DNA from 3 places in the Cryobacterium sp. N19 genome. Region 1 is predicted to be linked to each of the others. Evidence: predicted binding sites of a transcription regulator. Region 1 holds the regulator's gene; each other region holds the start of a gene.
What was found. The regulator HrcA, encoded in region 1, represses chaperone genes, less so after heat shock. The targets are predictions, from matches to a motif close to TTNGCACTCGNNNNNNNCGAGTGCNAA.

Region 1 (7,696 bases):
ACGTTGCAGTTCCTCGATCAGGCGGCGCACGGCTTCCACATCATCGGCTGAGCCGCCCAGGGTGACGTCGTTGCCGCGCACGTGCACGTCAACGTTGGGGTACTCGGCCTCGATGGTGCTCAGGAAGCGGTCTTCAGGGCCGAGCAGGCGCACCATGGCGACGCCATCGACGGTGAAACGCAATTCAGAGTGTGCCAAGCGAGTCCTCCCCGAGATGGTCGGTCAGTTCCGGGCTGCCCATGACGTGAGCGTGCACGTGAAAGACGGTCTGGCCGGCGGCCGCACCGGTGTTGAAGACGAGACGGAACTGCCCGTTGGTGCGCTCCGCGGCGATCTGCTCGGCCACGGCTACGAGTTCAGCGAGCAGGGCCGAGTTTCCGGCGGCGAGCTCGACCACGTTCTGGTACTGCGGGTCTTTGGTGGTGACGACGACGTGCACCGGTGCTTTCGGGGCGATGTCGAGGAACGCGATGATGTGCTCGGTCTCGGCGACAATCGTCGCCGGAATCTCACGCGCGATGATGCGGCTGAAAATGGACGGCTGGGAACCGGAAGAAGACATGCCTCTATCTTAAGCGGCGCTACCAGCGGCCGAGCGTCGCGTTGAGGATGGCGAGAGCGGCTGGTCCGGCGGTCGACGTGCGCAGCACGGTGTCGCCAAGGCGCACCTGGGTGGCGCCGGCCTGCTCCAGCAGGAGCAGTTCGGCCGGGGAAATTCCGCCCTCGGGGCCGACGACGAGCAGAATGTCGCGGTCGTCGGTGGGCGGGGCGACCTCGGTGAGGCGACCGGTCGCGGTCGGGTCGAGAAGCAGCATCCGTGTCGTGACGGCCAGCAGGGCCAGCTGTTTGGTGCTGGCGAGCGGCGCGACGCTCGGCAGCCAGGCGCGAATCGACTGTTTGCTGGCCTCGCGCACGATCGTGCTCCAACGGTCGTGGCCCTTGGCGACTTTGGCGCCCTCCCACTTGGTGATGGAGCGCGCGGCGGCCCAGGGAATGACGCCGTCGACGCCGAGTTCGGTGGCGGCCTGAATGGCCAGTTCGTCACGGTCACCCTTGGCCAGGGCCTGCACCAAGCGGATGCGCGGCGTCGCCGCCGCCGTCTCGCTCGCCTCGTCGACGCGCAGGGTCAACACCGCGGCGTCCGCCGTCAGCACCGTTCCCTCGAGCAACAACCCGGCCCCATTACCCAGGCGGAGCCGGTCTCCTGGACGAACCCGGCTGACCGTGACCGCGTGCCGTGCTTCGGCGCCGTCAACAGAAACGACCTGCCCCGAACGACACTGCGCCGCCCGGAGCGTTTCCTGCAGGTAGAAATGTGCCACGTTAGCCGAGGAACCGGTCGCGCAGCTTGGCGAACAAACCCTGCTGGTACTGGCTCAGGGTGGGTGCGGGGGCTGAATACCGGGCGGCGAACTGTTCGATCAGGTCGCGTTCCTTGTGGTCGAGCTTGGTCGGCGTGAGTACGTGGATGCCGATCTTGAGGTCGCCACGACCGCTGCCGCGCAGCTTGGTGATGCCGCGGTCCTTGATAGTGAGCACCTCTGAGCTTTGCGAACCGGGGCGAATCTCCACCTCGATGTCACCGTCGAGGGCCTTCACTGTGACGCTCGTGCCGAGAATGGCACTGGTCATTGGCACGTCGAGCGAGCACATCAGGTCGTCGCCATCACGGCTGAACACGTCGTGGTGGCGCACCTTCATCTCGAGGTAGAGGTCGCCGTTCGGGCCGGCCGCCGGGCCGGCCTCACCGCTCCCGGGCATCTGCAGGCGCAGGCCGGTGTCAACGCCGGCCGGGATGTCGACCGGAACCGTGCGGCGGGCGCGCACGCGGCCCTGGCCGGAACAGGTCATGCACGGCGTGGCGATGATGGTGCCGTAGCCGCGGCAGGATCCGCACGGGCTCGACGTCATGACGTTACCGAGCAGGGAGCGCACTGCGCGCTGGATGCTCCCGGTGCCGTGGCAGATATCACAGGTGATCGGTGACGTGCCGGGCGCGCAGCACGAGCCCTTGCAGGTGTCGCAGACGATCGCGGTGTCGACCTCGAGGTCGCGGTGCGTGCCGAAGATGACCTCGTCGAGGTCGAGCTCGACCCGAATGAGGGCATCCTGGCCGCGTTCGCGGCGGGAGCGCGGGCCGCGGCTGCTGCCGCCTCCCCCACCGAAGAAGGTCTCAAAGATGTCACCGAAGTTGCCGAAGTTCTGCCCGTCGAAGCCGCCGTTCTGGCCGCCGCCCTGGTCGTACTTCTGGCGCTGTTTCGCGTCACTCAGCACGTCGTAGGCGTGCGTGATGCTCTTGAACCGTTCCGACGCCTCGGCGCCGGGGTTCACGTCGGGGTGCAGTTCGCGGGCCAGGCGACGGTACGCCTTCTTGATTTGATCGGTGGTCGCGTCGCGGTCAACGCCCAGCGCTTCGTAGTGGTCAGCCAAAGGTGGCTCTCCTTGAGTTGTGATGGTTGTTCGAAATGATGAAGAGGCCGCCGGGCGGCCCGAGCTCTAGGTCTCGCCGAGCAGGCGAGACAGGTAACGGGCGACGGCGCGCACCGCCGCCATGTTGTTGGAATAGTCCATGCGAGTCGGCCCGAGCACGCCCAGACGGGCCAGGTTGCCGTTGGCCGTATAGCCGCTGGTCAGCACGCTCGCCTCCGGTAGCCCGAAGGCCGCGTTCTCGCGGCCGATACTCACCGACACGCCGTGCTGGTCGGTCTCCATCTCGCCGAACAGGCGCAACAGCACCACCTGCTCTTCGATGGCCTCGAGCACCGGGTAGATGCTGCCCGAGAAGTCCTCTTCGGTGCGAACGAGGTTGGCCGCACCGGCCATGACGAGCTTGTCCTGCCGGTTGGAACCGACTTGGTCGGCGAGGGTGCTCGTGATGAGGTCGACGATCGGCTGCAACGCTGGTGACCCCGGCCAGACGCTGGCGGCGAGGGCAGCGGATGCCTCGGCCATGCCGAGCCCGACCACGGCAACATTGAGACGGGCACGCACCTCGCCGAGTGTCTGCTCGTCGAGCGCGCGCGGCAGATCGATCACGCGCTGTTCGACGCCACCGGAATCGGTGATCAGTACCGACAGGATGCGGGTTTCGGTCAGCGGTACGAACTCGATGTGGCGAACCTTGGCGCGCGACAGAGAGGGGTATTGCACGAGCGCAACCTGGTGGGTCAGCTGCGAGAGCAGCCGCACACTGCGCACGAGCACCTCGTCGAGGTCGGCGGAGTGGCCGAGGAACGTTTCGATGGCCTGACGCTGTGCCGGGGTGAGTGGACGCAGATCAGCGAGGTGGTCGACGAAAACGCGGTACCCCTTGTCGGTGGGTATACGACCGGAGGAAGTGTGCGGTGCCGCGATGAGCTCTTCTTCTTCGAGCAGGGCCATATCGTTGCGAATGGTGGCGGCGGAGACGCCGAAGGAGTGCCGGTCCACGATGGATTTGGAGCCGACGGGTTCACGGGAGGCAACGTAGTCCTGCACGATCACGCGCAGAACATCGAGGCCACGGTCGGAAACCATTGCACCCGCCTTCCTGATTCTTGAGGTAGAGCTTCGGCCCAGCGTATGCCGCTCGCCTCGCGCGCCCTGGGCACCCTGGAACGCAGGTTTGCCGGCACGCCGTTGGCACTCGCATCCACTGACTGCTAATCCTATCGCGACCGGCCGGGTTCCGGCTGAGTACACCCATTGCCAGTACCCCGAAGTGAGCGTTTAATTACCGGTATACGCTCCCACCTCTTTGAGCGAAAGGCACGATCATGAGCGATCCACAGGCACAACCTCCCGGTGATTCCAACTACCGTGAGCCCAACGTCGGCCAGCCGCAATATGGCCAACCGCCGAACAGCCAGCCCGGTGCAAGTCCCTATTCCACGCCGGTCGTGGCGGCCCCGCTCTCGGAGGCCGACGATCGCCAGTGGGCTTCGCTGGCACACCTCGGCGGCATCCTGAGTTTTCTTCCGTCCCTGATCATTTGGCTGGTCTTCAAGGACCGAGGGCGCTTCACCAACACCGAGGCGAAGGAGGCACTGAACTTTCAGATCACCCTGCTGATCGCCTATGTCGCGATCACCGTGGTGTCGACGTTCCTCGCCCTGGTCACGTTCGGCATTGGTGGGCTGCTCGCGGGCCTGGGCTGGATCGTCTGGCTGGCCGGGGTCATCTTCTCGATCATGGGATTTGTACAGGCCAAGGACGGAAAGAACTACCGGTACCCGTTCGCGCTGCGCCTAATCAAGTAGCGCCTCCTGGCTCCGACCGGCGGCGGGGCGATTAGTCTGGAGGTCACTGGCACCGCCGTGCCAGTGACCGGCCGTACAGCGAGAGGCCCTCATGTCTGAGCAGAATCCGTACCAGTCCACCCCCGCCACCCCGATGAGCCCCGCGGACGAGAAGTTGTGGGCGACGCTGATCCACGTCGGTGGGATTATCTTCAGCGCGGCAGCCCTGGGTTTCGTGCCGGCCCTCATCGGCTACCTCATGCTGCGAGATCGCGGACCGTTCATCCGCGCGCACACCGCGACCGCCCTGAACTTTCAGATCTCCCTCTTGATTTACGTGGCGGTACTCGTTCCGATCACGATTGTCACGATCGGCATCGGCGGCATTCTTTACATACCGCTCGCGATCGTGGCTGTCGTGTTCATGATTCTGGCGGCGCTGGCCGCGAACCGTGGACAGGGTTACACCTACCCACTCACGATCAAGTTCGTCAGCTAAGCCCCGCTTTAGTCGCTCAGCTCTAGTCGCTCAGCCGCCGCACCACGGCGTCGGCCAGCAGCCGTCCGCGCAGGGTCAGTTCGATGGTCCCGGCGAGGGCCGCTTTCGCGTTGATGAGTTCGTCGGCGATAAGGCTGGCCACCTCGATCCGGCCCGCAGCAGACAGCGACGCCACCGGAATTCCGGTGCGGATGCGGCTCTGCAGCAGGATGCGTTCGAGCTCGCGGGTGGGCGCGTCGAGCGTCTCGCGGCCGGCGGCCGGGGACAGGCCGCCGAGCATCCGTTCGGAATAGGCGGCCGGATGCTTCACGTTCCACCAGCGCACCCCGCCGACGTGGCTGTGTGCGCCGGGGCCGACGCCCCACCAGTCCTGGCCGGTCCAGTAGGCGAGGTTGTGGCGGGAGCGGTGCGCGTCGCTCGTGGCCCAGTTGCTGACCTCGTACCAGTCGTACCCGGCGGCGGCGAGAAGCTCGTCGGCCAGTTCGTAGAAGTCGGCCTGCTGGTCGTCGTCGGTCGGCGCGATCTCGCCGCTGCGAATCTGCCGAGCCAGCTTGGTGCCGTCTTCGACGATGAGCGAATACGCGCTCAGGTGGTCTGGGTGCAGGCTGAGCGCCTGCTCGAGGCTGGCGCGCCAGTCGGCCAGCGACTCCCCCGGCGTGCCGTAGATGAGGTCAAGGCTCACATCGAGCCCGGCGGCCCGGGCCCACTCGACCACGAGCGGAACCCTCTCAGGATCGTGGGTGCGCTCGAGTGTCGCGAGCACGTGCGGCACAGCCGACTGCATGCCGAAGGACACCCTGGTGAATCCGGCATCGGCGAGGGCACCGAGGTAGGCGGCGTCGACCGAGTCGGGGTTGGCCTCGGTGGTGACTTCGGCCCCGGCGGCCAGGCCCCACTGGTCGCGCACTGCACTGAGCATCTTCGCGAGGTCGGTCACCGGCAGCAGCGTTGGCGTACCTCCGCCGAAGAACACGGTGGCGACGGAGCGTTTGGGAACGCCCGATGCGGTCAGGATGCGCCCGGCCGCTTCGACCTCGAGCACGGCCTGGCTGGCGTAGTCGCTCTGCTTGACGCCGCGCAGTTCGGTCGCGGTGTAGGTGTTGAAGTCGCAGTAGCCGCAGCGCACTCGGCAGAACGGCACGTGCAGGTACACGCCGAAATCGCGCACGAAGGCGTCAACGGCCGCCGACGCTGGAAGGAGGCCATCGTCGGGTGCGGGATCGCCGACGGGGTGGGGTCCGGCCATGGGTGGTGCTCCAGTACGTTCTATTTGATGGCGCCAACGGGGTGCAACGCCCGCAGGTAGAGCCGGGTGAATTTGGCCTGCTGAAAGCGCAGCACCGGCCAGGCCAGCCGGTAATACCAGGTGCTGGCCCGCGAGAACGAGCGAATGGTCAGCCAGACCGAGTCGTCTTCCCGGTGCTCGACGATGAAGGATTCCTCGCCGCTTTCCGGGTGACCGGCCATGGTGCCGTAGGCGAACCCGATGCGGGCCGCCTCGTCGATCACGTAGACGACGCGGACCGGCGCGGTGACGCGGAACAGCCACACCTTCATTTTCAGCGTCGCCGTCATGCCGTTGGCGATGTACGGGGTGCCGTCATCGGCAAAGGTCGCTTCGTTGACCGGATGCTGCTGGCCGACCGCCGGGGCGCCGTCGGGCCCAAAGGTCACCGGCGTGTACTGCACGCCGGTGCCGTTTTCGAGGTCGGTCACCTCCATGCCGCTGCCCCGCTGGATTCCCCAGGTCATCAGCAACTTGGTGGCGGCCTCGAACCGATCCTGGGAGCTGCCGAGCTTCACGCTCTGCTCCATCGGGCGGTAGCCTCTCGGCGGATAGCTCATCAGGTCGGGCGCGAGCGTGCCGCCGATGGCAGCGTAGCTGACGGCGGCGTCGGTGAAGGTGGTTCTGCGCATCCGCTCTACTTCTTGTCTTTGGTCTCGATATCGCCGCTCAGAGCGGCGATGAAGGCTTCCTGGGGAACTTCAACCCGGCCGACCATTTTCATGCGCTTCTTGCCCTCTTTCTGCTTCTCGAGCAGCTTGCGCTTGCGCGAGATGTCACCGCCGTAGCACTTGGCGAGCACGTCCTTGCGCATCGCCGAGATGCTTTCACGGGCGATGATGTGGGCACCGATCGCGGCCTGGATGGGCACCTCGAACTGCTGGCGCGGAATAAGCTTGCGCAGGCGCCCGGTCATGAGCGCTCCGTAGGCGTAGGCCTTGTCGCGGTGCACGATGGCACTGAAGGCGTCGACCTGCTCGCCCTGCAGCAGAATATCGACCTTCACCAGGTCGGCTTCCTGCTCGCCGGAGGGCTCATAGTCGAGCGAGGCGTAGCCGGCGGTGCGGCCCTTGAGCATGTCGAAGAAGTCGAACACGATCTCACCGAGCGGCATCGAATAGCGAATCTCGACCCGGTCTTCGCCGAGGTATTCCATGCCGAGCAGGGTGCCGCGGCGACTCTGACACAGTTCCATGATGACGCCGACGTAGTCTTTCGGCGCGAGAATGGCCGCCTTCACCATGGGTTCGAGCACCTTGGCGATCTTGCCGGTGGGGTATTCGCTCGGGTTGGTCACCGTGATGGTGCGCTTGTCGTCGGTGGTGACCTCGTAGGGCACGCTCGGCGCGGTCGTGATGAGGTCGATGTTGAATTCGCGTTCGAGACGCTCGGTGATGATTTCCAGGTGCAGCAGTCCGAGAAACCCGCAGCGAAAACCGAAACCGAGCGCAACGGATGTCTCCGGCTCGTACCCGAGACTGGCGTCAGACAGCTTGAGCTTGTCGAGGGCCTCGCGCAACGCCGGGTAGTCACTGCCGTCGATCGGGTACAGGCCGGAGAACACCATGGGCTGAGGTTCGTCGTAGCCGGGCAGGGCGTCGGTGGCGGGGCGCACGGCGGTCGTGATGGTGTCGCCGACCTTGGACTGGCGCACGTCTTTCACGCCGGTGATCAGGTAGCCGACCTCGCCGACGC
Region 2 (7,696 bases), on a different contig from region 1:
TGGGGTCGAGATCCGAGTTGGTTGTCACCGCCAGGATGGCCGGACCGCCGCCGGCCGCCTCCTCCCGGATCGTGATTTGGGTCGCATCGGCGGGCAGCCAGTCCGCAGGCTGGTCCCATTCCTCGGTGAGGATCGGCACAGACGCGAATTCGAGCGACTTCTCGCGCTGGACCTGTTCGATGATGCTCGAACACCCGGTGAGGGCGAGGGCGGTCAGCGCTGCGGCGGCGAGAACGGGGAGGAGCTGGATCATTTTCACATCTCCAGCCTGCTGGGTCACTACCGGGCGGTCGTCCGTTCCGAGTCGCTACGTGCTACCTCGCAAGGATGACTCTGTCGGGTGGACCGAACTCATGGCTCGACGCGGAACGCACAAAAAATGGGCGCCTCCCGAAGAAGACGCCCACTTTCGTGTACTGCTGGCGGGACTTAGAAGTCCATGCCACCCGAGGGGTCGCCGGCCGGAGCCGAGTTCTTCTCGGGCTTGTCGGCGACGACGGCCTCGGTGGTGAGGAACAGTCCGGCGATCGACGATGCGTTCAGCAGCGCGGAGCGGGTGACCTTCACCGGGTCATTGATTCCGGCAGCGATCATGTCGACGTACTCGCCGGTGGCGGCGTTGAGGCCCCATCCGACGGGCAGGTTGCGCACCTTGTCGGCGACAACGCCCGGCTCCATGCCGGCGTTGAGTGCGATCTGCTTGAGCGGGGCGTCGATGGCAACGCGCACGATGTTCGCGCCGGTCGCCTCGTCACCAACGAGGTCAAGGATTGCCTTGCCCTCGAATGCGGTCTTGCCGGCCTGAATCAGTGCAACGCCACCACCGGCAACGATACCCTCTTCGACGGCAGCCTTGGCGTTACGCACTGCATCTTCGATGCGGTGCTTGCGCTCCTTGAGCTCAACCTCCGTTGCGGCTCCAGCCTTGATGACAGCAACGCCGCCAGCAAGCTTGGCGAGGCGCTCCTGGAGCTTCTCGCGGTCGTAGTCGCTGTCGGTGTTCTCGATCTCGGCACGGATCTGCGAGACGCGACCGGCGATGGCTTCGACGTCGCCGGCACCCTCAACGATCGTGGTCTCGTCCTTGGTGATGACGACCTTGCGGGCGCTACCAAGCAGGTCGAGGGTGACGTTCTCAAGCTTGAGGCCGACCTCTTCCGAGATGACCTGTCCACCGGTGAGGATGGCGATGTCCTGCAGCTGAGCCTTGCGACGGTCGCCGAAGCCCGGAGCCTTGACGGCGACGGACTTGAAGATGCCACGGATCTTGTTCACAACGAGCGTGGCCAGTGCCTCCCCATCGACGTCTTCCGCAATGATGAGGAGCTGCTTGCCAGTCTGGATGACCTTGTCCACGATGGGGAGCAGGTCCTTGATGTTGGAGACCTTGGAGTTGACGATCAGGATGTAGGGGTCTTCGAAGACCGCTTCCTGACGGTCGGGGTCGGTGACGAAGTACGCCGACAGGAAGCCCTTGTCGAAGCGCATGCCCTCGGTGAGCTCGAGCTCGGTGCCGAAGGTGTTCGACTCCTCGACGGTGACAACACCTTCCTTGCCGACCTTGTCGATGGCCTCGGCGATGATCGCGCCGATCTCGGTGTCTCCGGCGGAGATGGACGCGGTTGCGGCGATCTCTTCCTTGGTTTCGATTTCCTTGGCGCTGGCGACGAGCTCGGCGATGACAGCGGCCGTAGCCTTCTCGATGCCGCGCTTCAGGCTGATCGGGTCGGCGCCGGCAGCGACGTTGCGCAGGCCTTCGCGAACCAGGGCCTGGGCGAGAACGGTTGCGGTGGTCGTGCCGTCGCCGGCTACGTCATCCGTCTTCTTGGCGACCTCTTTGACGAGCTCCGCACCGATCTTCTCGTACGGGTCGTCGAGCTCGATCTCCTTGGCGATTGACACGCCGTCGTTGGTGATCGTGGGGGCGCCCCACTTCTTCTCCAGAACGACGTTGCGTCCGCGCGGGCCGAGGGTGACCTTGACGGTGTCGGCCAGAATGTTCAGGCCGCGCTCAAGCCCACGACGGGCCTCTTCATTGAATGCAATGATTTTTGCCATATGTGTAACTCGTCCCTCCCGGACGTTCCAAACGATGATGGGGTTAGCACTCAGATGACGAGAGTGCTAAAACGATTCTGGCACTCTGGGGTCGAGAGTGCAAGCGAGCATCGGGGGCGACGCCGGGCTATCTGCAGACCCTCAGGGAACGAGGTCGACCGAGCCGGTGCCGTTGGGTACGAGCTGAAACCAGGTATTGCCCGGTGCCAGCCGAATTGTCACTCCATTGGCATCGACGAGGCGGATCGGCATGCTCTGGGAGTCCTTGCTCCAGGTGGCCGCGATGGTCTTTCCGCCGCTGGAGATCGACGCTTCCCCCGACGCGATCAGCTCGGTCTTGGGGATGCTCTGGTCGACGGTCACATTCACCCGCACCACGACGACGTTCGTTGCCTTCAGTTGCGCGCCTTCCGGAGTCAGATCGGGCGCGCCGTCCTGCGCGCGCAGGTATGCGGCGGCTTCGGCGTTCCAGGTCCAGCTGCGGGCACTGGAGTTGGAGAATCGGGTGTTGATCACCGAGATCGGGGTGCCGTCCACGACGGCGGATGCCCCGGCGAGCGCGGGCGCATAGCCGTACTGCTGGGTGGGCGGTGCGACGGTCGCGTTTCGGTTGACGAATTCGGAGGCCGCGAGGATAACGTTGTGCGGGGCCGCTGTAGCCTTGGAACGAGAAAATAGCCCGGTCGTGTCGTAGTCGAAGATGGCACTGATTTGACCGGTCGCGTTCATCGCGTCGACGAATCGTTGCTGCCCGCCCGAAAACGCTACGAGGCCGCCGAACGGCGCAATGATGTCGGGATCCATCGGACGGATCGAGCGCACCGGGCCGACCTGGTCGGGAATGCTGGACTGCCACACGGCGACGTATCGGGTGATACCACCCTCGACCAGCTCTTCGAACACCAGGTCGGTACGGTCGATCGCGACCTGCGGGCGAGCGGCCACGTGGTTGTCGATCTTGGCCGCGAGGGAGGGACGTGCCGACGACCCGACCGCAACGGTCAGGCCGCTGAGCGGGGCGATTTCCGTAGCGGCGGGGGCGACATAGTTCGACGTCCACGCTTCGGCCGTCTGCGTCTTGGTCAGCGTCGCGCTACTGCCGGTGCATCCGCTCAGCAGCAATGCTGGAACGATCAGAGCGAGCAGACCCGCGGTCTTCAGCGGTCGAATTGTGCGGGCTGTCTTTTTCTTGGTCACCGGTAAACACTAACGCCGCCCGTTGCAGCGGGCGGCGTTAGGTGGGGGACAGACCCCGTTTAGGGGGTGGGTCAGGCCGGTCGAACCGATTCAGCCTGGGGGCCTTTCGCTCCGGCACCGACCTCAAAGACGACCTGCTGGCCTTCTTCGAGCACCTTGTACCCGCTCATGTCAATGGCGGAGTAGTGAACGAAGACGTCCTGCCCACCCCCATCGACAGTGATGAAGCCGAAACCCTTTTCAGCGTTGAACCATTTAACGGTTCCGTTCGCCATGTGTTACTCCTTGCTCAATTTCGACGGCACGGCCCATTGGCTGTTCCGGGCCCTGCCGCAGAGACTGCGTTCATTCTGAACGAGCAGCAAATCCCCGAGAGCAAGTCTTCTGTTGCAAGTTACCTACTGGTGCAAGTTACCTTGGGCGAGCGTTCTTGATCCGGGCGGGTATTGCCCGAACAAAATGTTTGACCAAAACCAGATAATACTGAAGTGGCCGCAGAAGAAAAGGGGCTTGACGAATCAGGTAACGCCCAGTACGTCGGCAGTTTCGAGTTAAGATCAGCCCGCAGGAATGACGTAGTCGTTGCCGACGACGACGGTCAGGCTGGCACCTGTGTCAACAAAATTGGACGAAACGACGATCGTCGAGCCGGGCAGTGAGGCTGCGATGCCGCGGGCGGCGCCTTCCAGGCTGGCATCGGCGTAGTAGATGACGGTGGTCGGTTCGGTGTCTGTGCTCGCGTTGCCGGTGCCACTGACTACCCAGCCGGCGGCGGTGAGCGTGTCGCTGACGGATGCTGCGACACCGTTCGCCGCGGAGCCGTTCAGCACATTCACGGTCAGCGCCGGGTCGACGGTGGCTTCAGCCGTTGGAATGACGGTCTCGGTGGGGATCGGAGTCGAGCTGGCCGAGGACAGACCCGGAATATTGGAGAAGTCGAGGCGATTGTTGATCGCGAAGATTCCGACCACGCCAACCGCGATCAACAGCACGGTGGCGCCGAGCGCCCACCAGAACCCGATCCAGCCGCGGCCCTTCTTACCGGGAGCACGGTGAGCACCCACCCGGTCGAGGGCATGCGTGTGGGTGTCGAAACGGTCTTTCGCAAATTTTCGCGCCATGGTGATTGAATCCTTGGTTGGCCAGCCAGGCCGGAATCGAGCGATGTGTAACGGCCCGGTTCTGGCGGAAAGCGGTCAGGTACTAGTCGTGGGTGGGCAGCGAACGACTGGCGCGCGCCTCGGATCGTGCGGAACGCATCCGCTGCAGTCGGTTCACGAGCATCGGGTCGAAGGCCAGCGCCAACGGTGAATCGACCAGTGCCCCCAATAGCTGATAGTACCGGGCGGCCGAGAGGCCGAATGTGGCGCGGATGGCCTCTTCTTTGGCGCCGACGTGCCGCCACCATTGCCGTTCAAAGGCGAGCACGGCTTCGTCGCGCTCGCTGAGCTGGGTCGAAATCGGGGCGCTGCCGGCGGGCAGAGTGGTGCGCTGCGCGGGGGCCGGTGTGCTCTCACTCATTGATCTATCTCTCCCCCGGGGCAGTTTCGACGGGTTATCCGACGGGCTCATCCTATTTGCGGGCGGCTGGATGTTGCCTCCGGCACGCCCGGAACGGCCCAGTCCAACGACCGGTCGCCGTGCAAACGCTGCGAAACCTATCGGCCAGGAATGCGCGTTTCGCTGCACGAGTTTAGGCTGGGTAGAGGTTGTCCGGGTGCGGACGGCCAGATCGAAGGGACATCCACCATGGACTACACAATCAAGAAGTCAAACGACGAGTGGCGCTCCGAGCTGGGCCCGGAGAAGTTCAAGGTTTTGCGTGAAGCCGGAACCGAACGCCCCGGAACCGGCGAACTGCTCGACGAAGAGCGCTCCGGCACCTACACCTGCGGTGCGTGTAACGCCGAGCTGTTCAAGAGCGGCACCAAGTTTGACTCCGGCTGCGGCTGGCCAAGCTTCTACGAGTCGGTACGGCCCGAAGCGGTCGAATTGCTCGAAGACCGTTCCCTGGGCAGCGTGCGCACCGAGGTGCGCTGCGCGAACTGCGGCTCACACCTGGGACACGTTTTTCCCGACGGATTCGGCACGCCGACCGGCGACCGGTACTGCATGAACTCGATCTCGCTCAACTTCACGCCCGCTGAGTAGAGCGGTGCTGTCGACAACAGATGCTGCCACCTCGGTTGTCTTTCGGGCCGTCAATCATCGGCGCAGCTACTCAAAAGTGAGCGCCTTGGCACCGACCCGAGCCGAGCTGCTGCCCCTCGTTGCCGCGGCGGCGCGGGTGGCCGATCACGGCGCGCTGCGTCCGTGGCGGCTGTTGGAGCTGCGCGGCGACGCCCGCGAGCGGTTGGGGGCGGCGTTTGTGGCGGCATGCGCTTGTGAGGGTAGTGATGCGCTCAAGCTGGCGGCTAAGCCGCTGCGGGCGCCCCTGTTGATCGCGGTCGTCGCGTCGCGTCGGGCCAGTTTCAAGGTGACCGACTGGGAACAGGATGCTGCTGCGGCGGGGGTCGCGCACCTGCTGTCGCTGCTTCTCGATGACGCGGGGTGGTGCGCGATGTGGCGCACCGGCCCACTCGTGCGCACCGGCCCGGTGCGGGTCTTGCACGGCCTCGGCGACAACGAGGAGCTGCTCGGCTGGCTCTATGTCGGCGGCATTCCTGAGGATTCGAAGCCGGGCGTGCGGCTGTCGATCGACCCCGAGGAGTTTCTCGGGGTTCTGTGAGTCAGACCAGGCCTATCCATCGATCGGCGACTTCTGACCAGACCCGCCGAAGGTCGTCTTCGTTCTCGCGCATGGGGTCGATGACGTGTTCCGGCAGGTAGCCGGCGGCACGCAAATCGTCGCTGTCACTTTCAGCCCATGCTTCGGCGGTCGCCGCCGAAGCCTCCAGGTGGAATTGTAGCCCCCAGGCCGCGGGGCCGACACGAAAAGCCTGGTTGGGGCAGCGATCGCTGGTGCATAGCGACACGGAGTTCGCCGGCAGGTCGTGTACTTCGAGCGAATGCCACTGCAGCGCCCGGAGCGGCGACGGCAGGTCATGAAGCAAGGGATCCGCGGCGGCACTGTCGGTCAGCTCGAGACCGCTGAGGCCGATCTCGGCGCCGCGCCGCGCCCGTCCGACCGTTCCACCGGCTACGACGGCGAGCATCTGGGCTCCCAGGCAGATCCCGAGGAGCGGGACCTCGCTCTGGAGACAGTCGGCGATGAGTTCACGAACCCGGGGCAGCCAGGCTGCTCGTTCGTCGTCCGTCGGCCCGGTCGTTCCGCCGAGTACGACGACACCATCGAAGCCGTCGGCACGACCGGGGATCGGGGCCCCGGCATCCGGGCCGACCCGAACCAGGTCGATGCCGGCCGCGAGGATTCGCTCCCCGACCAGCCCCACACCAGCATTAGCCTCGTGTTCGACCACTAAAATTCGTTTCACAGTCACAGCCGTTCGCTTGGTTCGTCAGAATGGCCCGGTGTTCGCGCCGTGCCCCGTGCGTGGCCGGGGCGGTGCCAGCGCACTGCGGCGATAACGACGGCCACCAGGGCGAGAGCCGTGCCGGCAATGGTCGTCAGGCCAAGCGGATGTCCCGCCGACGGCGCCAGCAAATCCAGCGCGAGGGCGCAGAGCAGCTGCCCGGCGACGATGCAGAGTCCCAGAATGAGCACCCCGGTGGTACGCACGACGAGCGCGGCCCCGGCGATGAAGATGCAGCCGATCAGTCCGCCGGTATAGAGCCACGGGTTGCTCGGCAGGTCGAGCGCGAAGCCGACCAGCAGGCCGTGCACGAGCGCGGCGAGCACGAGGGCAATGGTGCCACTGAGAAAATTCAGAAAGGTCGCTGTGAGGGCGCTTTGCGCGGTGACCCGCACCTGACCGTTCACGGCTTGCTGCCAGCCCTGCCCGATGCCAGCGATCAGCGGCAGTGCGAGCAACCAGAGCGCGCCGCTGCTGTGCAGTTCGCCGCTCACCGTGAACGCGACAGCCACCAGGGCGAGCCCGGCACCGACGATTTTGGACGCGTGCAGGGTTCGACGCCCACCGGGGCCGATGCCGAAACGGTCCATGAGCACGCCGCTCACGGTCTGGCCGGCCACGACGGCCACCGTGAACAGGGCGATGCCGAGCGGCGCGGCGACGAGGCCCTGGGACAGCACGAACAGGGCACCGGCCAGGCCGCCGAGCAGATGCCACCAGGAGAGGTGCTTCGTTTTCACACCGCGGGCGACCAGTTGCAGGCCGCGGCGCCCGCTACGAAACACGACGAGGCCGAGGCTCAGAATGACCAGGCCAGAGCCGAAGGAGATGACGGCTGCGGTGAATCCGTCGCCGATCTGGTGCCCGAGTTCGCCGTTCACCCGCGATTGCACCGCGTACAGCGCCCCGATCAGCACCGAGAAAACCAGGGCCAGCCAGACCGGCACAGCGGATGCTGGCGCGACCGA
Region 3 (7,696 bases), on a different contig from region 1:
AGCGCTGGCCTATGAAAGCCAGCCGCGCGAAGCGCTGGCCTATGAAAGCTAGGCTGAACGGGTGCTACTTGCCATCGACACCTCCGCCGGCACGAGCGTCGCCGTCGTCGACCTTGCCCGCGGAGTCATCGCGGAACGCGGTGAAGCCGACACGATGCGTCACGCCGAAATCGTCGGCCCGTTCATTCTGGAATGCCTGCAGGAAGCGCATGTCGCCCCGGCTGACCTCTCCGGCGTCGTCGGCGGCATGGGTCCAGGCCCGTTCACCGGCCTGCGAGTCGGTATCGCCTCGGCCCGCGTCTTCGCCCTCGGGGCTGGCACTCCGCTCGTACCGGTGATCAGCCACGACGCCATCGCCTACGGCCACTACCGCCGCGGCCACTCCGGCCCGCTCGTCGTCGTCACCGACGCTCGCCGCCGTGAAATCTACTGGAGCGCCTATTCCCAAGCGGATGCCGTTGGTCTGCCCGTGCGCGTCGGCCAGCCCGGCCTTGCCAAACCGGCCGACCTCGACGACGAGGGCTGGCTGCACGCCGGGTGGCCGCGCCTGGACGCCGCCACAGTGTCGGCCGGTGAACTCGGTCTGGTCGCTGAGTTGAGCTACGCCCACGGACGCCCGTTCGCGGCCAATGAGCCGCTCTACCTGCGCTCGCCCGACGTCACCCTCTCAAACGGTCCGAAGCGAGTCAGCCGATGACCTGGCAGCTGCGCCGCGCGCACGAGGCCGATCTTGAAGCCATCATGCACCTCGAGACGACCACTTTCGTCCATGACGCCTGGTCGCCGACCATGATGGCGCGCGACCTCGGCGACCCCGCCTGCTTCTACCTCGTGGCGTTTCCGCCCGACGAACCAAGCGCGGTCGAGGGCTACGCCGGCCTGCTCGCCCCGCGGGGAGCCGTCGAGGGCGACATTCAGACCATCGCGGTCGCCGAATCCGCACGCGGACGCGGCCTGGGCCGCACACTCATGCAGGCGCTCATCAATGAGGCCCGGAAGCGCGGCGCCCGGCTGATCTTTCTCGAGGTGCGGGCCGATAATCCCGGTGCCCAGCGCCTGTACGAACGCCTCGGATTCATCGAGGTTGGCGTGCGCCGCGGCTACTACCAGCCGGACAACGTAGATGCCATCGTCATGCGTCTCGATATTCCAGAATTGGAATCTATGCTTGTGGAGACCTCGTGATGACCATAAACCGCGCTGATCCGCTCGTGCTCGGCATTGAAACGTCCTGCGACGAAACCGGCATCGGCATCGTGCGCGGAACCACCTTGCTCTCCAACACCATTGCGAGCTCAATGGACGAACATGCCCGTTACGGCGGTGTCGTGCCCGAGATCGCGGCCAGGGCGCACCTTGACGAGCTCGTGCCGGCCATCAACGCGGCCGTTGCCGAGGCGGGCATCCGCTTGAGTGATCTGGACGCCATCGCGGTCACCTGTGGGCCCGGACTCTCCGGCGCGCTCATGGTCGGCGTCGGGGCCGCCAAGGCGCTTGCCGTGGCGCTCGACAAACCGATCTACGCGGTCAACCACCTGGTCGGCCACGTCGGAGCCGACCTGCTTCAGGGAGAGCTTCGGCACGGCGACACCAAAACCGGCGACACCAACACCGGCGACACCGCTCCGCTCGAGTACCCGACGATCGCCCTGCTGGTCTCCGGGGGCCACACCTCGCTGCTGCTCGTGCGCGACCTGGTCAGCGACGTCGAGTTGCTCGGCGAGACCATCGACGATGCCGCCGGCGAGGCCTTCGACAAGGTGGCGCGCCTACTCTCCCTGCCCTACCCCGGTGGACCGCAGATCGACCGGGTCGCGCTCGGCGGCAACCCGAAGGCCATTCGGTTTCCACGCGGACTCAGCCAGCCCAAGGACATGGCCGTGCACCGTTACGACTTCTCCTTCTCCGGCCTGAAAACCTCGGTCGCTCGCTTCGTCGAACAGCGCCAGGACGCTGGCGAACCCGTGCCGATCGGCGATGTCGCGGCCAGTTTTCGGGAGGCGGTCGTCGATATTCTGCTCACCAAGGCCCTCGCCGCCTGCGCCGACTACGGCGTACCGCGGCTGCTGCTCGGCGGCGGTGTCATCGCCAACAAGCGTCTGCGCGAGGTCGCCACCCAGAGAACGGATGCTGCCGGCATCGTTCTGCGCATCCCGCCCCTCTCCCTGTGCACCGACAACGGTGCCATGATCGCAGCCCTCGGTGCGCAGCTCATCACGGCCGGGCATGAGCCCTCAACGCTGCAATTCGGCGCCGATTCCACCCTGCCGGTCGGCCAGATTCAGGTCTGATCTGCCACAGAATTCGCCCACGCGCGGGCACACGGGATATTCTGGCTCTGCGACCCCGAACATTCCGCACGAAGGAGACCGCAGATGTCTGATCCCACCCAGCCCCCCGTCGATCCGACCAGCAGCGAACCGACCAGCAGCGGCCCGGCGAGCAGCGACCCGACGGGTTCGACTCCGGCCGACTCCAGCCTGCCGCCGGCCTACCCGGCCGCTCCGAGCTACCCGGCACCCGGCGCTCCGGCCGCTTCCGGATCTGGCCAGGCTCCCGCCTACGGGCAGCCCGCCGCGTATGGCCAGCAGCCGGCCTACGGCCAGAACCCCTACGGCCAGCAGAACCCGCAGGACAAGTACAACGTTCTCTCGATCATCTCGCTCGTCACCTCGATCCTTCTCATCTCGGTGGTCGGCATCATCACCGGCCACATCGCCCTGAGCCAGATCAAGAAGACCGGCGAAAAGGGACACGGGCTCGCCCTCTGGGGAACCATCCTCGGCTACGTCGGCCTTCTCGGCGGTGCTATCTTCGCCGCTTTCACGATCATTTTGCTACTCGCGGCGGCCTCCACCGGCACGAGCTACAACTACTAGCCACGCAGGTGGCCCCTTCGGGGCCACGCGGCACGTTTCGATCGACAGGGGCCACCCCCACAAGCTGACCGTATGCGCGGCCAGAGGACAGCCATGACTACACCCCATCCGCACGACGAGGCTTCGGCGCAGCTGCAATATACGCGCCCTCCCGGGCCACCCGGCAGCCAGTTGGACTGGGCCTCGACGGTCACCGCTCCTACCGAGTTCGTGCCGTACAGCTACACCGAGGCCGAGGTGCAGCGCATCACCGGCCGCCGTCGGCTCGCGGTCTCCTCCGTCGTCTGTGGCCTTCTCGGTCTCGCACTCGGCGTGGTCGGGGTGTTTGGTCTGCCGATCGCTCTCATTGCGATCACTCTCGCGCTGATCGCGCGCACCACCGAGAATCGGGCGCGCACGCTCTGGCGGAGTGGCCTCGTGAGCGGTCTCGTCGGGGTTCTGCTGGCGGCCGGCTGGATCGTCTACATCAGCCAGATCGTGCTGCCGCTGCTGTAATCCGCTACCGCACGCGCTCCACGAGCAGCGCCACGCGATGCCCGGCCGCCCTGGTCAGAATCAACGTTGCGGCTTCAGGCCCCTTGAGCTTCAGCCGGGTGCGCAGTGTCGCCGGATCCACGTCTACGCCACGCTTCTTGATCTCGAGGGTGCCGATACGCCGTTCCAGCAGCGCCAGCCGCAGCTTCTTCTCATCGAAGGGGAGCGTTTCGAGCACCCGAAAAGCGCTCGCGAACGGCGTCGGCGTGAGCGTGTCGTTGGTCAGGTAGGCGATGCCCTCACTCAGCATGCGGGCATCCAGCGAGCGGGCCAGATCGCCAATCAGGCGTGCCCGAATCACCGCGCCGTCCGGCTCGTAGAGGTAGTTTCCGAGGCTGCTAGCATCGACGTCTGCACTGTCGTCCGATGCAGTCAGTTCGTGCCTGCCGTCTGCTGTCAGGAGCAGGGCTGACCGACGGATGCCGGGGCGGGCGAGAGCGCCGAACCACAGCCCCATCTCCACCAGCTGGCCGTCCACCGACACCCACTGTGCTTCGGCGTCGACCGGAATCTGGTCGCGGTCGTGGCCGGGCCCGAGCTTCATACCGAGCGGCAGCTTCGTCGCGAGCAGATAGGCGAAGTCAAGCGAGGGGGAGTAATCCTCGGAGCGGGTCAGTCGCGTCGTGTTGCTGTGCCCGCTCGTGCGGCGGGCAGGATCGAGCCAGACCGCGTCGAAATCTTCGAGGTCGACCGTCTCGGCATCGGCCTGCAGCGCCGAGGCGTTCGGAAACGGCGCGAGGTTGAAGCTTGCTACGGTCGCCGTGACCTCGTCGGCATCAACGGCCACGACCGACAGATCCAGCGCGGCGAGGGCCATGGCGTCGCCGCCGATACCGCAGCCGAGGTCGGCGACCCGCGGCGTGCGGCCGAGCGCAGCGCCGAGACCATTGAAACGGCCCGCGTGCAGGGCGGCGACACGCAGCCGGGTGGCCTGTTCCAGGCCGGCCTCTGTGAAGAGCATCCGCTCGGCGAATTCACCGAACTTGAGGACGGCTTTTGCCCGCAGCCGCGATTGGCTGAGCACGGCCGACACGAGTCCGGGCGCGTGCCCGGCCTTGCGCAGATCGCTCACGAGCTTCAGCACGTCGCCGTGGGTGTCGTAAGGCGGCAGGGAGTCCAGCAGCCGCAAACTCGCGGGGGAAAGCAGCTCAACGAGTTCGGTTCGATCCATGCTGCAACGCTACCAAAATGACCCCCATCTGGCACTCACGTTGCGTGAGTGCCAGAACCCCCCTAAACTTCACTTGGCACTCTCGCTGTGAGTCTGCTAACCCAAATCTTAGAAAGAGGTCAACCGTGTCGGTCTCCATCAAGCCGCTCGAGGATCGCATCGTCATCAAGCAGGTCGATGCCGAGCAGACCACCGCATCAGGTCTGGTCATTCCTGACACCGCGAAGGAAAAGCCCCAGGAGGGCGAAGTTGTTGCAGTCGGCCCCGGCCGCATTGACGACAACGGCAACCGCATCCCCCTCGACATCGCCGTCGGCGACAAGGTGATTTACTCCAAGTACGGCGGAACCGAGGTCAAGTTCGGTGGCGATGACCTTCTGGTTCTCTCCGCTCGCGACGTGCTCGCCGTGGTCGTACGCTAACACCAAGCAGTCGGTCGTTCTAGACTGAAAACTCCCGGATAGCCTCGCTATCCGGGAGTTTTCTGCTTTCTTCACCTCTGCCGAGTCAAGGACCCTCATGTCGGATGCCGTAAGCCCAGTCGCGACGACCGGTACCGCCGCCGGCACGCATCGCTCCGGACTCATCTTCGGCGGCCTCTCCTACGCCCTCTGGGGTGTGCTGCCGCTCTACTTTCTGCTGCTCGCACCGTCGGGTGCCTTTGAGATCGTGGCCTGGCGGGTGCTGTTCTCCCTGGTCTTCTGCGTACTGATCATCACGGTGACCCGCACCTGGACGGTTCTCGGGCGGGCCCTCAGGCAGCGGCGCCTGGTATTGACCATGGGCCTGGCCGGGGTCTTCATCTTCATCAACTGGCAGACCTACGTGATTGCCGCGACCACCGGTCACGTGGTCGAAGCGGCCCTCGGCTACTTCATCAACCCGATCGTCACCGTGCTGCTCGGCGTCTTCGTGCTGCGGGAACACCTGCGCCGCTTGCAGTGGGTGGCCATCACCATCAGCTTTCTCGCCGTGGTCGTGCTCGCCGTCGGGTACGGCTCACTGCCGTGGATCTCGCTCATCCTCGCTTTCTCCTTCGGACTCTACGGTCTGATCAAGAAGCGCGTGGGCCCGAGCGTCGATGCCGTCACCGGCCTCACCTTGGAGACCGCCTGGCTCGCACCGGTCGCCGTCATCCAACTGGTCGTGGTCTCCGGCATTTCCGGGCTCACCTTCGGCACGGTGTCGCCCTGGCATACAGCTGGCCTGCTCGCGGCCGGCATCATCACCGCGGTACCACTGCTGCTGTTCGCTGCCGCCGCGCGGCGCCTGCCGTTGACCGTGCTCGGGCTCATTCAGTTCGTGGCCCCGGTGCTGCAGTTTCTGGTGGGCGTGTTCATCCTGAACGAGGCGATGCCCCTCGAACGCTGGCTCGGTTTCGGGCTGGTCTGGGTTGCCCTGATCATTTTGACGGTCGACATGGTGGCCTCCGGCCGCACTCCCCGCCGCAGTACCCTCGAACCCGCCTAGCTGGCCCGGCCCGGCCCGGCCAGCCGATACGCTGAACCAACAGCACGCGCCAGCCCAGACCAAACAGCACCAGCTCAGCCCAGCACCAGAGGATCCACATGCCCGTTCGCCCCATGATCGCCGCCGTCTTGCTGCTTGCCCTGGCTCTGACCGGCTGCACCGGTGCGTCGGCCGCCAAGCCGAGCATGACCCCAACACTCGTCGCCAGCACGGCGCCCACCGGCGACGGCACGCTTCTCATCGGCACGCTGTTTCCCATGACCGGCGATAATGCCGCGAGCGGTGCCGCTCAGGTAGCCGGCACCGAACTCGCCGTGCGTGACATTCTCGCCGACCAGACAACGCCCACCCAGCCCGTGCAGCTCATCCACCGCAACGTGGCCGGCGACCTCGCCGCCGCCTACGCCGACCTCGCGACGCGCGGCGTCGATCTGGTGCTGTGGGACGCGACGACGGCATTGCCAGCGGATGCTGATGGACTGATTGGCAGCGCGGCCATCGTTCCCCTGATCGACTTTGCCAATGGTGGAACTCCGCTCGCCGCCACGGACGAGTTCACCGCGCGACTCAAGACCGCCGATCCGACGCTGACGGCCACCGCTGGCGGTGCAGAGGCCTACGACGGAGTGATGACGGCCGCCCTGGCCGCCGTCATCACCGGCGACGACGGCGGTTCCTCGCTCGAGGCTGGCTGGCCCCAGGTGATTTCAGGAAGCGCCGTGTGCGCTTCCTGGGCAGAGTGCGTCTTCGCCATGACGGAGAAACAGAACATTGATTATCAGGGGATTACCGGCCGTCGTTCGTAACGATTTGGTCGCATTACAAAGTTCTCTCATCAGGGGGTATGTTTCTGGGCCCTTGATTGCCTACTCTGACACCACGGCAGTCAACCGGCTGACCAGTCTTACCCCTCTTTATAAATCAAGGAGCAACATGAGCGTTTTCGCGAAGGCCTCGGCTTCCCGCTCAGTTCGTACCCTCGTTACCGGTGTCGCCCTCATCGGCGTGAGCGCCCTTTTGCTCACCGGCTGCAGCAATGGCGCTGCGACCACACCCACCGACGCGGCCACAACCACAGCGGCATCCGACTTCAAGCCGGTCGCTTCCGGAGCGCGCGACCTGTCCCTGAAGATCGGCACTATTCTTCCGCAGAGTGGTGGACTGGCCTTCCTCGGCCCGCCCGAAGAAGCCGGAGTGAAGCTCGCCGTGCAGGACGTCAACGCGGCCGGTCTCGGTATCAAGGTTGAAGCGATTTATCGCGACTCTGGCGACACGACGACCGACACCGCGACAACTTCGGTCACCGACCTGCTCTCGCAGAACGTGACAGCCATCGTCGGAGCGGCCTCATCTGGCGTCTCCAAGACCGTGATCGACCAGATCACCGGTGCTGGCGTTGTGCAGTTTTCCCCGGCCAACACCTCTGACGCGTTCACGACCTATGCCGACCAGGGTCTGTATTGGCGTACCGCACCCTCCGACGTGCTCCAGGGTGAAGTACTCGGCACCCAGATCGCTGACGACGGCAACGCCACCCTCGGCCTGATCGTGCTCAACGACGCCTACGGGACCGGACTCGCCAAGTACGTTGGCGACGCGTTCACCAAGTCTGGCGGCAAGGTCGTCGCAACCGCACTGTTCA

Region 2: a site for HrcA is predicted at 2,102-2,128, ahead of groL (chaperonin GroEL). Genes of this name have one in related genera too.
Region 3: a site for HrcA is predicted at 4,613-4,639, ahead of groES (co-chaperone GroES). Genes of this name have one in related genera too.

Annotation. Positions count from the first base shown of each region.
Region 1 covers NZ_PJJR01000054.1:273,657-281,352, reverse strand. Annotated here, with positions in the region: gene CXY78_RS19455 (PhoH family protein) at 1-156, opposite strand, end outside; gene CXY78_RS19450 (HIT domain-containing protein) at 185-562, opposite strand; gene CXY78_RS19445 (16S rRNA (uracil(1498)-N(3))-methyltransferase) at 582-1,322, opposite strand; gene dnaJ (molecular chaperone DnaJ) at 1,324-2,430, opposite strand; gene hrcA (heat-inducible transcriptional repressor HrcA) at 2,497-3,516, opposite strand; gene CXY78_RS19430 (DUF4870 domain-containing protein) at 3,756-4,238, shown strand; gene CXY78_RS19425 (DUF4870 domain-containing protein) at 4,330-4,716, shown strand; gene hemW (radical SAM family heme chaperone HemW) at 4,739-5,962, opposite strand; gene CXY78_RS19415 (DUF1990 family protein) at 5,983-6,633, opposite strand; gene lepA (translation elongation factor 4) at 6,639-7,696, opposite strand, start outside.
Region 2 covers NZ_PJJR01000049.1:319,658-327,353, reverse strand. Annotated here, with positions in the region: gene CXY78_RS09490 (hypothetical protein) at 1-253, opposite strand, end outside; gene groL (chaperonin GroEL) at 430-2,058, opposite strand; gene CXY78_RS09480 (DUF3048 domain-containing protein) at 2,200-3,255, opposite strand; gene CXY78_RS09475 (cold-shock protein) at 3,327-3,530, opposite strand; gene CXY78_RS09470 (LytR C-terminal domain-containing protein) at 3,813-4,376, opposite strand; gene CXY78_RS09465 (DUF3263 domain-containing protein) at 4,459-4,776, opposite strand; gene msrB (peptide-methionine (R)-S-oxide reductase MsrB) at 5,005-5,406, shown strand; gene CXY78_RS09455 (nitroreductase family protein) at 5,411-5,983, shown strand; gene CXY78_RS09450 (type 1 glutamine amidotransferase) at 5,985-6,689, opposite strand; gene CXY78_RS09445 (DMT family transporter) at 6,692-7,696, opposite strand, start outside.
Region 3 covers NZ_PJJR01000051.1:57,978-65,673, forward strand. Annotated here, with positions in the region: gene tsaB (tRNA (adenosine(37)-N6)-threonylcarbamoyltransferase complex dimerization subunit type 1 TsaB) at 62-697, shown strand; gene rimI (ribosomal protein S18-alanine N-acetyltransferase) at 694-1,185, shown strand; gene tsaD (tRNA (adenosine(37)-N6)-threonylcarbamoyltransferase complex transferase subunit TsaD) at 1,185-2,291, shown strand; gene CXY78_RS11950 (DUF4190 domain-containing protein) at 2,376-2,879, shown strand; gene CXY78_RS11955 (hypothetical protein) at 2,973-3,374, shown strand; gene CXY78_RS11960 (class I SAM-dependent methyltransferase) at 3,379-4,584, opposite strand; gene groES (co-chaperone GroES) at 4,710-5,006, shown strand; gene rarD (EamA family transporter RarD) at 5,104-6,054, shown strand; gene CXY78_RS11975 (ABC transporter substrate-binding protein) at 6,153-6,860, shown strand; gene CXY78_RS11980 (ABC transporter substrate-binding protein) at 6,988-7,696, shown strand, end outside.